3 regions of the Rhodococcus sp. NPDC076796 genome follow, and region 3 is predicted to be linked to each of the others. Evidence: riboswitches for the same ligand, from Rfam matches in the RefSeq annotation. Region 3 holds a riboswitch; each other region holds the start of a gene.

Region 1 (4,127 bases), on a different contig from region 3:
CCCGCAGGTCGGAGGCCTGGATTCTCACTACATCGGTCTCGGAAGCGGCGGTCAGTTCCGACCAGCCGGAATCGAATTCGACGGCGACGCGGGTGAAGTTGTGCGACATGAGTGGTGGTCCTGGTTCTAGAAGTCGGTGAACGCATTCGGTCGGAGCGGAGCCGAAATCGAACACGACCCGGACGCAGTGCGGCACAGATCCACGTATCTGTTGCACCAGTGGCGGTTGCCCGTCCACACGACACTCACGGTCATGACGCCATGCTAACGGTCTGCGGGGCTGCACGGGGATCCAACCCCGGCGGCGCTGAGCCCACCCACCCCGTCCACCCATCCGGCCAGCTCGGGGAAGGGTCGCGGGTCGGGTACAGGGTTCCACCAGCCGGCGTCCTCCGCGTAGTGCCAGCTCGGTCCCGACTCGACCAGGGCTGCGAGGGCGTCGACGAGTCGGTCCACATCGGCCGACGAGCTGCCGAGCCCGATACTGGCTCGAACCGCTCCGGCCGCGTGCCCCAGCCTGCTCAGCAGTGGGTGTGCGCAGAACTTTCCGTCGCGCACGCCGATGCCGTGTTCGGCGGACAGGTATGCAGCCACCTCACCGGGATCGCGTCCGGCGACGGTGAAGGTGACGATGCCGACACTGTCGGGTGCATCGGCCCACACCTGGAGCTGCTCGACGCCGTCCAGTGCGGCCAGCCCGTCGCGCAGGCGGGACGACAGTTCATGTTCGTGCGCCTGCAGCTCGGCATCGTCGAAGCCGGCGATGGCCTCGCAGGCTGCAGCGAGTGCGGCAACGCCGAGCACGTTGGGGGTGCCCGCCTCGTGCCGTTGCGGTGCCGGAGCCCAGTCGGTGTGGTCGATGCTCACGCTGCGCACCGCGCCGCCGCCGGCCAGGTGCGGCTCACCGAGGTCGAGCCAATCGCGTTTGCCCACAAGCACTCCCGCGCCGAACGGGGCGTAGAGCTTGTGCCCGGAGAACGCGAGGTAGTCCACGCCGAGTGCGGCGATGTCGACCCGTCGATGCGGAACCAGCTGGGCACCGTCCACCGCGATGCGTGCGCCGTGCCGATGCGCCAGAGCGGCGAGTTCCGCGAGGGGCAGCACCTCGCCGGTGACGTTGGATGCACCCGTGATCGCCAGCAGAGCAGCAGGTTTCGCAGCAAGCTCCGCGTCGAGACGCGTGATGGTCTCGGCCAGGGTCGACGCGGCCACCACCACTCGTCGATCACGCCACGGGAGCAGGTTGGCGTGGTGCTCGATGTCGAGTATCACGGTCTCACCCGGCACGCATGCGGCCAGCAGGTTCAGCGAGTCGGTGGTGTTCCGCGTGAACACCACCACCGAATCATCCTGTGCACCAAAGAAATCAGCGACGGTCACCCGAGCCTTCTCGTACGCCGCCGTGGAGACCCGTGAGGCGTAGCCGGCACCGCGATGCACACTCGAGTAGAACGGCAGCAGTTCCGCGATCCGATCGGTCACCGCGTCCAGTGCAGGCGCGCTGGCGGCGTAATCGAAGTTCGCGTAGGTGCGGGTGCAGCCGTGGACCAGCGGTACCTGTAGATCCGTGCCCGAAACAGGGGCAAAAGGAGCACAGGGGCGGGAAAGTACAGATGTCATGACAGATCGAGCCCTCACGTTCGAGGGACCCGCAACCGAAGGATGTGGTGAGCGAGTCCGCGCTTGCCGCGCCGGTTTTCCGGAGTCGGCCTGGTCGTCACCCGGAGCACCCCACCGCGGAGGAGGGTTGCCGACCAGCTAGCCGGGGCTTGATGCTGGTACTCGTGACCGTGGGGAAGACATTGGCAAACTCGCTGCGATTTTGTCAAGCCGGGACTCACCCGTAGGCCGCAGTAGGATTCCCGCGGTGGGAAAGCGCGCTCGTTCACCTGCTGGCAAACAGAACGTGAGATAACCAACGGCGCTGCTGCTCACCAGCACCACAGAGTCATTACAAGAAGAAACGAGAAGGGCGCCCGGTTGTCTGTGCATCAAGAGAACGATCTGCCGGGTTCGAGCGCGGACACCGCACCTGCACCGGCGGCGTTTCTTCGCTCACCCCAGGCTCCACCCGCCCGGACGCTCATCGACATTCTCCGCGACACGGCCCATCGCTTTCCCGACGCACCCGCGATCGACGACGGTGCCGTGTCGGTCAGCTATTCGGAGTTGTTGGACGACATCGCCGAGGGCGCTCAGTGGCTCGCCAATGCCGGTGTCAGGCGCGGCGATCGCGTCGGGATCCGCATGCCGTCGGGTTCCTTCTCCCTCTACGTCGCGATCCTGTCGATCCTTCAGGTCGGTGCGGCATACGTGCCGGTGGACGCGGACGATCCCGAGGAGCGCGCCGAGTTGGTCTTCGGCGAGGCACAGGTGACGGCCATCGTCACTGCGGGCGGAATCGCCGCCGGTACTGCCCCCAAGCAGGACATTTCCCAGCACGATCTTTCCGAACACAATGCCGGACCACCGACCCCGCAGGACGACGCGTGGGTCATCTTCACCTCGGGTTCGACGGGCACTCCAAAGGGCGTTGCGGTCAGTCATCGCAATGCGGCGGCGTTCGTCGACGCCGAGGCCCGCATGTTCCTGCAGAAGGATCCGCTCGGTCCGGGCGATCGAGTGTTGGCCGGGCTGTCGGTGGCGTTCGATGCGTCGTGCGAGGAGATGTGGCTGGCGTGGCGGCACGGTGCGTGCCTGGTTCCCGCGCCCAGGTCGTTGGTGCGGTCCGGTTTCGATCTGGGTCCGTGGCTCGTCTCCCGCGATATCAGCGTCGTCTCGACGGTGCCCACGCTCGCATCGCTGTGGCCCGCGGTGGCGTTGGAAGCGGTACGGCTCCTCATCTTCGGCGGCGAAGCCTGCCCACCGGAGCTGGCCGAGCGGCTCGCCGTCGAAGGCCGTGAGGTCTGGAACACGTACGGCCCCACCGAGGCGACAGTTGTCGCGTGTGCGGCGATCATGGACGGCAAGGGCCCGGTCCGGATCGGGCTCCCCCTCGATGGGTGGGACCTCGCGGTGGTCGACGGCTCCGGCACCCCGGTACAGGTCGGCGAAATCGGTGAGTTGGTCATCGGCGGCGTCGGACTCGCTCGGTATCTCGATCCGGCCAAGGACGCCGAGAAGTACGCGCCCATGCCGTCCCTCGGGTGGGACCGGGCGTATCGCAGCGGCGATCTGGTCAAGCTCGAACTCGAAGGTCTGTTGTTCCAGGGTCGCGCCGACGATCAGGTCAAGCTCGGCGGTCGACGCATCGAGCTGGGCGAGATAGACAATGCGCTGCAAGCACTTCCGGGCGTCGGCGGCGCGGCGGCCGCCATCCGCAAGACGGCTGCGGGAAACTCGGTGCTCGTCGGATATCTGGCCAGCACCAACCCCGATTTCGATCTCGAAGCCGCTCGCGAATTGCTCGCCGAGCAATTGCCTGCGGCACTGGTCCCGCGGCTTGCATTGGTCGACGAGATGCCCACGCGCACCTCGGGCAAGGTCGACCGCAATGCGCTGCCGTGGCCCCTGCCCGGCATGGCGGGTGCCTCCTCGCTCGGCGGGACGGCAGGCTGGGTGGCCGAACTGTGGACCAACATCCTCGGCGCGCAGGTCTCGGACGAGAACGCCGATTTCTTCGCCAACGGCGGCGGTTCGCTCTCGGCCGCGCAATTGGTGACGGCGTTGCGCGAGCGCTTCCCCGAGATCACCGTCGCGCAGCTCTACGACCACCCGCGGCTGGGTTCGCTGGCGCAGTATCTCGACGATTTGAAGCCGGTCGTCGAGGCCGTTCCGCGTGAGGTCGCGCCGACGTCGCGCACCGCGCAGTGGGCGCAGATCGCGGCAACGGTTCCGTTGACCACCCTGACCGGATTGCAGTGGGTCACCTGGCTCGGGCTGCTGTTCAACGTCATGTCCTGGTTCGGCGACGTGCCCTGGGCTCCGACGCTGTCGTGGTGGTGGGTGCTCGTGGCATTCATCCTGTTCATCACGCCGGTCGGCCGCATGGCGATCTCGGTGATCGGATCCCGCATCCTGTTGGCCGGGCTGAAACCCGGCGCGTACAAGCGCGGCGGCAGCATGCACATCAGACTGTGGGCGGCAACGAGATTGACCGATGCCAGTGGTGCGTCGAACCTCTCGGG
Region 2 (4,127 bases), on a different contig from region 3:
GCTGGGCTTCGTCGTACCCGACGACATCGACGCCTACGTTCCGGCGGACGGCGGCGGCCAGGCGAGCATCCCGCTCGAGAACCTGTCGGTCCTCAACGCCGCCGACGTGCTGATCTGGGGAACCGAAGGCCCGGGCGACCGCGCGGAATTGGAGAAGGAAGCGGTGTACAACGCCCTCGAGCCGGTGAAGGACGGCAACCTCGTGTTCACCGACGGCGTGACGGCGGGCGCGATCTACTTCACCAGCGTGCTCAGCCTGCCGTACGTGATCGACAAGCTGGCCCCGGCACTGGACGAAGCCCTCGACGGAACGCCGGCAACGATCACCGGCTGATCTCGGGCGCTACCGAGCGGCGGAACGCTTGTCCATCCACATGGCGGTGGCCAGTACACCGAGACCGGCCACCGCCAGGCCCGAGCCGACGGCGGCGGGTGCCGTGTAGCCGAATCCTGCGGCGATCACGGCACCGCCGACGGCAGCTCCGATGGCGTTGGCCAGGTTGAACGCGGCATGGTTGAGCGATGCGGCGAGCGTCTGGGCGTCCTCGGCCACGTCCATCAACCTCGTTTGCAGACCGGGTACAACCGAGGAGCCGGACGCGCCGATGAGGAACACCAGCAGTAGGGCGGTGATCGGATTGTGTGCGGCCACGACGAACACCGCAAGGAACACGGCCGTGGCGGCCAGGCCGACGAAGGTGCCCTTGAGCTGATACCGGTCGGCGAGCCATCCGCCGGCATAGTTTCCGACGACCATTCCGAGTCCGTAGATCATCAGGGCCACCGGAACGAAGGCGCGGGCGAGACCGGCGACGTCGGTCAGCGTCGACGCGATGTAGGTGTACACCGCGAACATGCCACCGAATCCGACGATTCCCACGAACAGGGTCATCCACACCTGGCTGCGGCGCAGTGCGCCCAGCTCGGTGATGGGGCTGGTGGTCGGCATCGCGTCGAGTCGTGGCATCCAGAGGACGAGCGCGGCAACGGTGAGAGCACCGATGACCGCCACGAGCGTGAATGCACTGCGCCATCCCAGCGCCTGCCCGATCCAGGTCGCCACCGGTACGCCGACGACGTTGGCGACCGAGAGTCCCATCATCACCATCGCGACGGCCTTGGCTCGCTTCCCCGGTTCGGCCAGGTGGGCAGCGACCAGGGCCGCTACTCCGAAGTACGCACCGTGCGGCAGCCCTGCAACGAATCGCGAGGCCACCAACTCGTTGAAGCTGGGCGCGAAAACGGTGCCGAGGTTTCCGAGGGTGAAGGCCACCATCAGCGCCAGCAACAGCATCCTGCGCGGAACGCGAGCAGCCAGGGCTGCGATGGTCGGCGCGCCGACGACCACACCGAGCGCGTACGCAGAGATCATGTGGCCGGCGGAGGGCTCGGAGATCCCCATCGTCGTCGCGATGTCCGGCAACAGACCCATCGATGCGAATTCAGTGGTGCCGATCCCGAAGCCGCCGATGGACAGTGCCAACATCGCGAGTTTGCGTCGGGTCGAGTGCGGTCGGTGACTGACACTCAGGCCACTCGACACCTTGCCGCGCACAGCGCTGACTCGGGACAGAGCGGAATCGGTGACAGTCACAGCAGTACAACCTTCGTGTGCAAATCGGGGGCAGAAGAAGCGGACGGGATTCGAGCCTGCGATCGGAAGCCGACCGAAGCAGGAACGTCGCTCCGGTCAATTGTCTTCCCGCAGATGGCTCGTTCTCGCGTCGATGCACGGTGATAGTGCTCACCCGAGCATCTGCTCGAGCTGTACCGGCACCCCTCGCGTGCCCTCGTTCCGGTGGGGTGCCGTCACCCGCTAAGATATTCGCCAGGTCATGAGTGCCAGCATCGAGCCCCGGCTTGCTGGCCGGCAACCCTCCAACCGCGGTGGGGTGCCCCGGGTGAACGACCAGGCCGGTCCGGCACGCGAGTGCCGAATCGACAAGCGCGGGTCCGCAGGAAGCGGACCCACTGAACCTTCGGTCCCCAGGGGCCGAAGCCTGTCAGGAGGTTCTCTCATGTGTTGCTGTACCGATACGCCCCGTAGCGCTCGACTTCTCGAGCTTCATTCGACATTCGATTTGTCTTAGACAGACTCGTCTCGGACAGTCTTGCCTCAGAAACCGGAGTATCAGCAGCCATGACCGATTCCACATCAGACGTCGTCGACGCCACCGGAGCACCCACCGAGGATCCGTTCACCGATCCCGCAGCCGACTGGAGCTTCGAGACCAAGCAGATCCACTCGGGTCAGACCCCGGACGGCACCACCAGGGCTCGTGCATTGCCGATCTACCAGACCACCTCGTACACGTTCGACAACACCGATCACGCAGCGGCGTTGTTCGGTCTGGCCGAGCCCGGCAACATCTACACCCGCATCATCAACCCGACTCAGGATGTCGTCGAGCAGCGCATCGCCGCCCTCGAAGGTGGAGTCGCGGCATTGTTGCTCGCGTCGGGTCAGGCCGCCGAGACGTTCGCGATCCTGAACCTCGCGGAGGCGGGCGACCACATCGTGTCGAGCCCGCGGCTCTACGGCGGCACGTACAACCTGTTCCACTACACGCTCCCCAAGCTGGGCATCACCGTCTCGTTCGTCGACGATCCCGACGACCTCGAGCAGTGGCGTGCCGCGATCACTCCGTCGACCAAGGCGTTCTACGGCGAGTCGATCTCGAACCCGAAGAACGACATTCTCGACATCCCGGGGATCTCGGCAGTGGCCCACGAGAACGGCATTCCGCTGATCGTGGACAACACCGTGGCGACGCCGTACCTGCTGCAGCCGTTGAAGCACGGTGCCGACATCGTGGTGCACTCCGCCACGAAGTACCTCGGCGGACACGGAACGGCCATCGCGGGCGTCATCGTCGATGGCGGTACTTTCGATTGGACGCAGGGCCGTCATCCCAACTTCACCACTGCAGATCCGAGCTACCACGGCGTCGTGTTCGCCGATCTGGGTGCGCCCGCGTTCGCGCTGAAGGCACGCGTTCAATTGTTGCGCGATATCGGTGCTGCGGTCTCGCCGTTCAACGCCTTCCTCATCAGCCAGGGTCTGGAAACGTTGAGCCTTCGGATCGAGCGGCACGTGGCGAACGCACAGAAGGTCGCCGCGTTCCTGGCCGGTCGCGACGACGTCGTCTCGATCAACTACGCCGGACTCGAATCGTCGCCGTGGTACCAGCGCGGGCAGGAATTGTTGCCGAAGGGGCAGGGCGCGATCATCGCGTTCGAGCTGAAGGGCGGTGTGGACGCGGGCAAGAAGTTCGTCAACGCACTCACCCTGCACAGCCACGTCGCTAACATCGGAGACGTGCGTTCACTCGTCATCCACCCCGCATCCACCACGCATTCCCAGCTGACTCCGGAAGAGCAGCTGGCGTCGGGCGTCACTCCCGGCCTGGTGCGTCTCGCCGTGGGCATCGAGGGAATCGACGACATCATCGCCGATCTCGAGGTCGGATTCAGCGCGGCGGCATCTTGAGTCACAGCTGCGACACAGGCGTTCGTCCGGAGGCGGTTCTTCCGTCTCCGGACGGGCGGTTGGGCACCATCGACATCGGTGGTCTCGATCTCGAGAACGGCGCTCGAATCTCCCAGGTCACCGTCGCGGTGCAACGGTGGGGCGAACTCGCCACCGACCGCAGCAACGTGGTACTCGTCGAACACGCCTTGACCGGGGACTCGCATGTGTCCGGTCCGCCGGACGCCGATCACGCTCTGCCCGGTTGGTGGAACGGAATGGTCGGTCCCGGCTGCCCCATCGACACCGACGAGTGGTGCGTCGTGGCGACCAACGTGCTCGGCGGGTGCGGCGGGACCACGGGCCCGAGCAGCGTCTCGCCCGACGGCACGCCCTACGGGTCTCGCTTCCCGGACATCTCCATCCGCGATCAGGTCGCTGCCGAGGCGGCCGTGGCCGACGTCCTCGGAATCGAGCGGTTCGCAGCCGTCGTCGGCGGCTCGATGGGCGGGATGCGCACCCTCGAGTGGATCGTGGGATACCCCGATCGAGTGGCGGCCGCGCTGGTCCTTGCGGTCGGTGCCCGAGCAACTGCCGATCAGATCGGTACCCAGACGACACAGATCGCCGCGATCAAGGCCGATCCAGGATGGCTGGG
Region 3 (4,127 bases):
GGACAGCGGTGGTCCTGGCTTCGTGAAGAGGTCCGGTTGGTCGTACATCAGTTGGTAGACAACAGCATCGCGATCGACACTCTCGTCCTGGGGCACAATCTCTCGCACGGCAGCAGAGAGGTCGACACGCTCCAGCGGGCCGTCGACCGACCGAATCCGAACCTCGCCGCCGGCCACCACGAGCGATACGAGTTCACCTGGTTCGTAGTCGCTCAACGTCCCCTGCGGGAGCACGAGCGCTTCACTGGGCGGCCACTGCGGGTCATCGATGCCGCGAATGGTGAAGATCTCGTCGTCACCGATACCTCGGTACTTCGTGCGAAGGCCAGCGGGATCCTCGGCGAACTGCAAGAGGGTCGTGATGGGCGACAGGTCGTCCATCGACTCGATGATGTCCGACGCCACCTCCCAGTGGTTGAGGCGGTGAGTGAGGACGCGGCCCTCCAACAGCGTGGCGACTGCGATGTTCCGCATGTCCGGCAGAAAGGCCAGATCGACCGAATCGACAGTGTCGACGAGTTCGTACATATCGCGTCGGCGTCCAAATCCTCGGTCGGACATGGCAATCGCCCAGTCCTCGGTGCTCAGTGGTCCGAGTCCCCGCAAGACGTCGAGGGCTGCAGTATCGAGCTCGTCGTAATCATCGTTGTCGTCCATCGCGGCCAGCATAAACGTGACGGTCGGGAGGTGGGTACCAGCGCGAGCCCCTGCGTCTTCCATAAGATGTGCGTGTGACTCCCCACCGCACAGGTCGCGACCTCGCCGAAGTGATTCCACTGTTCGGTCGCCGGGGATCCCGTACCACCACCGCGGACTTGGCCAACGACGTCGAGCCGACAGTCGAGTCCCCGGTCGAACGGGTGACGCCCCACGGCATCGAGCCCGCAACGCCAGACGCCGACGAAGAGTTGGCGGCGCTGACCGCGTCGAAGCCGATTGCGCAGCTTCGCTCACTCCTCGGCTGGCTCGGTACGTCACGACCGATCACGGGCACGGGTGTTCCGCGGCCAGGGTCGGTTCGCGAGTTGGCGAAAGCCGTCGGCGTGGAGTTGGATGCGCGTGCATCGAGGTCGAGATCGATGCTCGAGATCTCAGGGTTGATGACACTGTGGAATGCGGCGAAGGCGGCCGGATTGATCGAGTCGACCTCCACCACAGCAGTTCCCGGTCCGCACGCGCACGAGTTCGCCCACTCACTTGCCAGCTCCTTGGCCGCCCACCGGACGGCCCTATCGCACGTCATTCGTCGTTACTTCTTCAGCGAGGATCCCCTCCGTCCGTCCCCAGCCGTCGACGTCGTTGCCGGACAGATTGTTCTCGCCGCGATGACGAGCACTCCGCGGACGCGGCTCCCGGCAGTCGGCCCGGCCGGTGCCGGGGATCTGTACGAACACATCGAGGCGTTGATACTTCGCGGCATGCTGGAGCAATTCATTGCCGACGGGTGGTTGGTCTGCGACGGCAAGTACACAGTGCCGCAACCATTTCGCCCGGCCGTTCTTGATGCGATGAAATCACTTCCCTACTACGAAACAGGTGACACCAGCCGATGATCATCACCGGGTTGTTTTTCGCGGAGTACGCACGGGTCAGCGAAGACATGCTCGATATCCTCGGCGGGGTCTGGGATACCTGCACGGTTCCACGCGACACCCGCATGCTCGAATGCCGACTGGTCGCGCTGCTGCAGACGGGCCCCGACGACATCGGTAAGGACTTTCCTGCGACTCTCGAAGTGCTCGACGCGAACGGCGAACACATAGTGAATCAACGTGGCCTGCAGATCCCCGGTGCCGGCTTCACCGGGGAGAATCGGTTCTGGTTCCTGCCTATGCAGATGGTGTTTCGCGACGAAGGACGGCACAACTTCATCCTCAGCGCCGGTGGGGCCACCGCGAGCGTCGGGCTTCGCATCGCCTTCGGCTGACGTCGGAACGCGCCGCTCATCGCCACGCCGACATCCGATCCCGATCGCATTCTCGGTACCGCTTGCGATAGGTGGTGCCCAGGTCCATTCGAGGACACGAATTGCATACGCTGTTTCCGAACACCGAGGAGAGCATGTGAACAGTCCATTGCGCGGAGACCAGTACTTTCTCGGACTGGCAATCGAACAGGCCCAGATCGGCTGGGAAGAAGGCGGCGTTCCGATCGGCGCGGCACTCGTGCACGACGGCGAAGTTCTTGCTGTGGGACGGAACCGTCGCGTCCAGATGAACAGCGCAATCCGTCACGGTGAAACCGACTGCATCGAACGAGCAGGCCGACTCCCCGCCTCGGTGTACCGAAAATCAGTGCTCTACACGACATTGTCTCCGTGTTTCATGTGCGCGGGAACCGCTTTGCTGTACGAGATTCCGCGAATCGTCATAGGTGAGAATCGGTCGTTCGAGACATCGGAGAGCTTGCTACGCGAGCACGGAGTGCAGGTCGACGTCGTCGACAACGCCGAATGCGTGCAGTTGATGGAACGCATGCTTGCTGAGCGCCGGAGCCTGTGGTTCGAGGACATCGGGGAGGATGCATAAGCGGCCCCGCCGAATCGGTTCTGCCTGTGCTCGGGTAGCTCAGCGAGACAGCGCATGCCAGGTCGCCTCGCCCGCGCGATACCCCGCCTCGAACAGCCATGGCCACTCGGAGAAGTCTTCGGGATCGACCACCACCGTCTCGACGCCGCCGTTCCCACGCCGCTTGGGCATGTTCTCGGGATGGGACGGGAATCGATCCTTCAGGTAAGCGGGTTCGAGACTCTGTCGAAAGATCAGCCACGTCTGAGGTGTGAAGCCTACTGCTTCAGCACGTTTCGCAAGGTCGATCCAGGCTTCCGCATTGGCGTACCCGCCTTCGAGCACCCGCCTCCGGGTCTCGATCATCGGGAACACGCCGTACCAGATCGGCGGGTAACTCAGTAGCGTCTGGCACCAAGTACGACGGCGTTCCGGCGGAATGGGTTCCCACTTCGCCTGCGCTGCTTCGAGTTCGTCACTACCGGACATCGTTCACCTCACCCCGGAGGTGCAACCCTCCATCGACTTGCGCGCCTGCGGTTGCGGGACGCGCCGGTTCTTCCCCTGGGGCACCCTGTCGATGGAGACGGGGTTGCCGGACAGCCGGCCAGGTACCTACGGCTATCGCTCTTGAACCTGCCTCGACAGTAGCCGAGGGGTACGGATTGGACAATCCGATAGATTGGCGGCTCGTCACCCCCGTTCGCCTACGCGATCGTCAGACTGAGTCCAGTGCCTGCCATGCAGAGTACGAACGTATTCGGTACCGCCCAGATGAGGGACGACCCTCAGTAGAACCATGCCGTTCGTGCGCGACTCTCGGTTGGTCTGCTGCTCAATGTATTTCAATCGCTGCTGAGTCGGCGCTCGAATACCGATTCGACATCGGGCAGTATCTCTTCAGACGGCCGGCGGCACCGATCGCTACGGACCTCGGCTGACAAGTCACCTGCCCAGACCCTCCGCGATCTCCCCGATGGACTTCAAGGTCCGCTGATCGGCGTACTCGACCTCATCGAAATAGCGCTTGAACACCGACCGCATCAGCTCGATGACCTCGATGTGTTGCGTCAGCACGACGCGCAGCGATCGATCACCACTGAAGGCAATCCTCTCGAACTTTTCGCCGAGCTGCCTGGCTGAATCCAAGGTGCCGAATGCCTCGACGTCGACCAAATACTCCGTCTTACGCGCCATATCTTGCAAGTGCCGAATGTAGGCAGCGCAGACCTCGTCGCACAGGAACGCCACGCCTTCGGGAATTTCGAGCTGTCCGGACTCTGCCTGCATCGACAGCGACTGCCACTGCTGCATCGAAGCCGCCAGCTCGTTAGTTTCTGACCCCATCACTTCTTACCCAACTATTTCGATGAAGGCATGGATGGCCGGAGCGAACGCGCCAACCGTTCGGCCTCGACACACGGATCTCCAAGGGGCTCGGTCGCCAGAAGGCCGTCGAGGATGAGGTAGAACACGCCATCCGGGTGTTCGAAGGCGACGCCGCAGTTGACCTCGCCGTACTGAGCAGTCCGCCGGAACCGCATACCGTCGAGGCCCTCAATAGACTCGAACTGCCCGAAACGTCCACTGCCACGTAGATAGTCCAGGCTCTCGTCGGAC

The links. Region 3 has a riboswitch for S-adenosylmethionine ahead of AB0366_RS23905 (mandelate racemase/muconate lactonizing protein). Riboswitches for the same ligand answer to the same signal wherever they lie in the genome.
Region 1: linked by a shared signal. The riboswitch ahead of AB0366_RS07030 (aminotransferase class V-fold PLP-dependent enzyme) and the one ahead of AB0366_RS23905 (mandelate racemase/muconate lactonizing protein) in region 3 are both predicted to bind S-adenosylmethionine.
Region 2: linked by a shared signal. The riboswitch ahead of AB0366_RS20160 (bifunctional o-acetylhomoserine/o-acetylserine sulfhydrylase) and the one ahead of AB0366_RS23905 (mandelate racemase/muconate lactonizing protein) in region 3 are both predicted to bind S-adenosylmethionine.

The regions. Positions count from the first base shown of each region.
Region 1 covers NZ_JBFBMS010000002.1:377,061-381,187, forward strand. Annotated here, with positions in the region: gene AB0366_RS07025 (hypothetical protein) at 1-109, opposite strand, end outside; gene AB0366_RS07030 (aminotransferase class V-fold PLP-dependent enzyme) at 265-1,620, opposite strand; SAM riboswitch class IV at 1,675-1,790, opposite strand; gene AB0366_RS07035 (Pls/PosA family non-ribosomal peptide synthetase) at 1,987-4,127, shown strand, end outside.
Region 2 covers NZ_JBFBMS010000007.1:30,264-34,390, forward strand. Annotated here, with positions in the region: gene AB0366_RS20150 (ABC transporter substrate-binding protein) at 1-334, shown strand, start outside; gene AB0366_RS20155 (MFS transporter) at 344-1,486, opposite strand; SAM riboswitch class IV at 1,832-1,954, shown strand; gene AB0366_RS20160 (bifunctional o-acetylhomoserine/o-acetylserine sulfhydrylase) at 2,141-3,490, shown strand; gene AB0366_RS20165 (homoserine O-acetyltransferase) at 3,550-4,127, shown strand, end outside.
Region 3 covers NZ_JBFBMS010000012.1:5,328-9,454, reverse strand. Annotated here, with positions in the region: gene AB0366_RS23925 (SEC-C domain-containing protein) at 1-657, opposite strand, end outside; gene AB0366_RS23920 (hypothetical protein) at 732-1,553, shown strand; gene AB0366_RS23915 (hypothetical protein) at 1,550-1,927, shown strand; gene AB0366_RS23910 (nucleoside deaminase) at 2,064-2,528, shown strand; gene AB0366_RS23905 (mandelate racemase/muconate lactonizing protein) at 2,568-2,996, opposite strand; SAM riboswitch class IV at 3,025-3,143, opposite strand; gene AB0366_RS23900 (hypothetical protein) at 3,453-3,854, opposite strand; gene AB0366_RS23895 (DUF3558 domain-containing protein) at 3,869-4,127, opposite strand, start outside.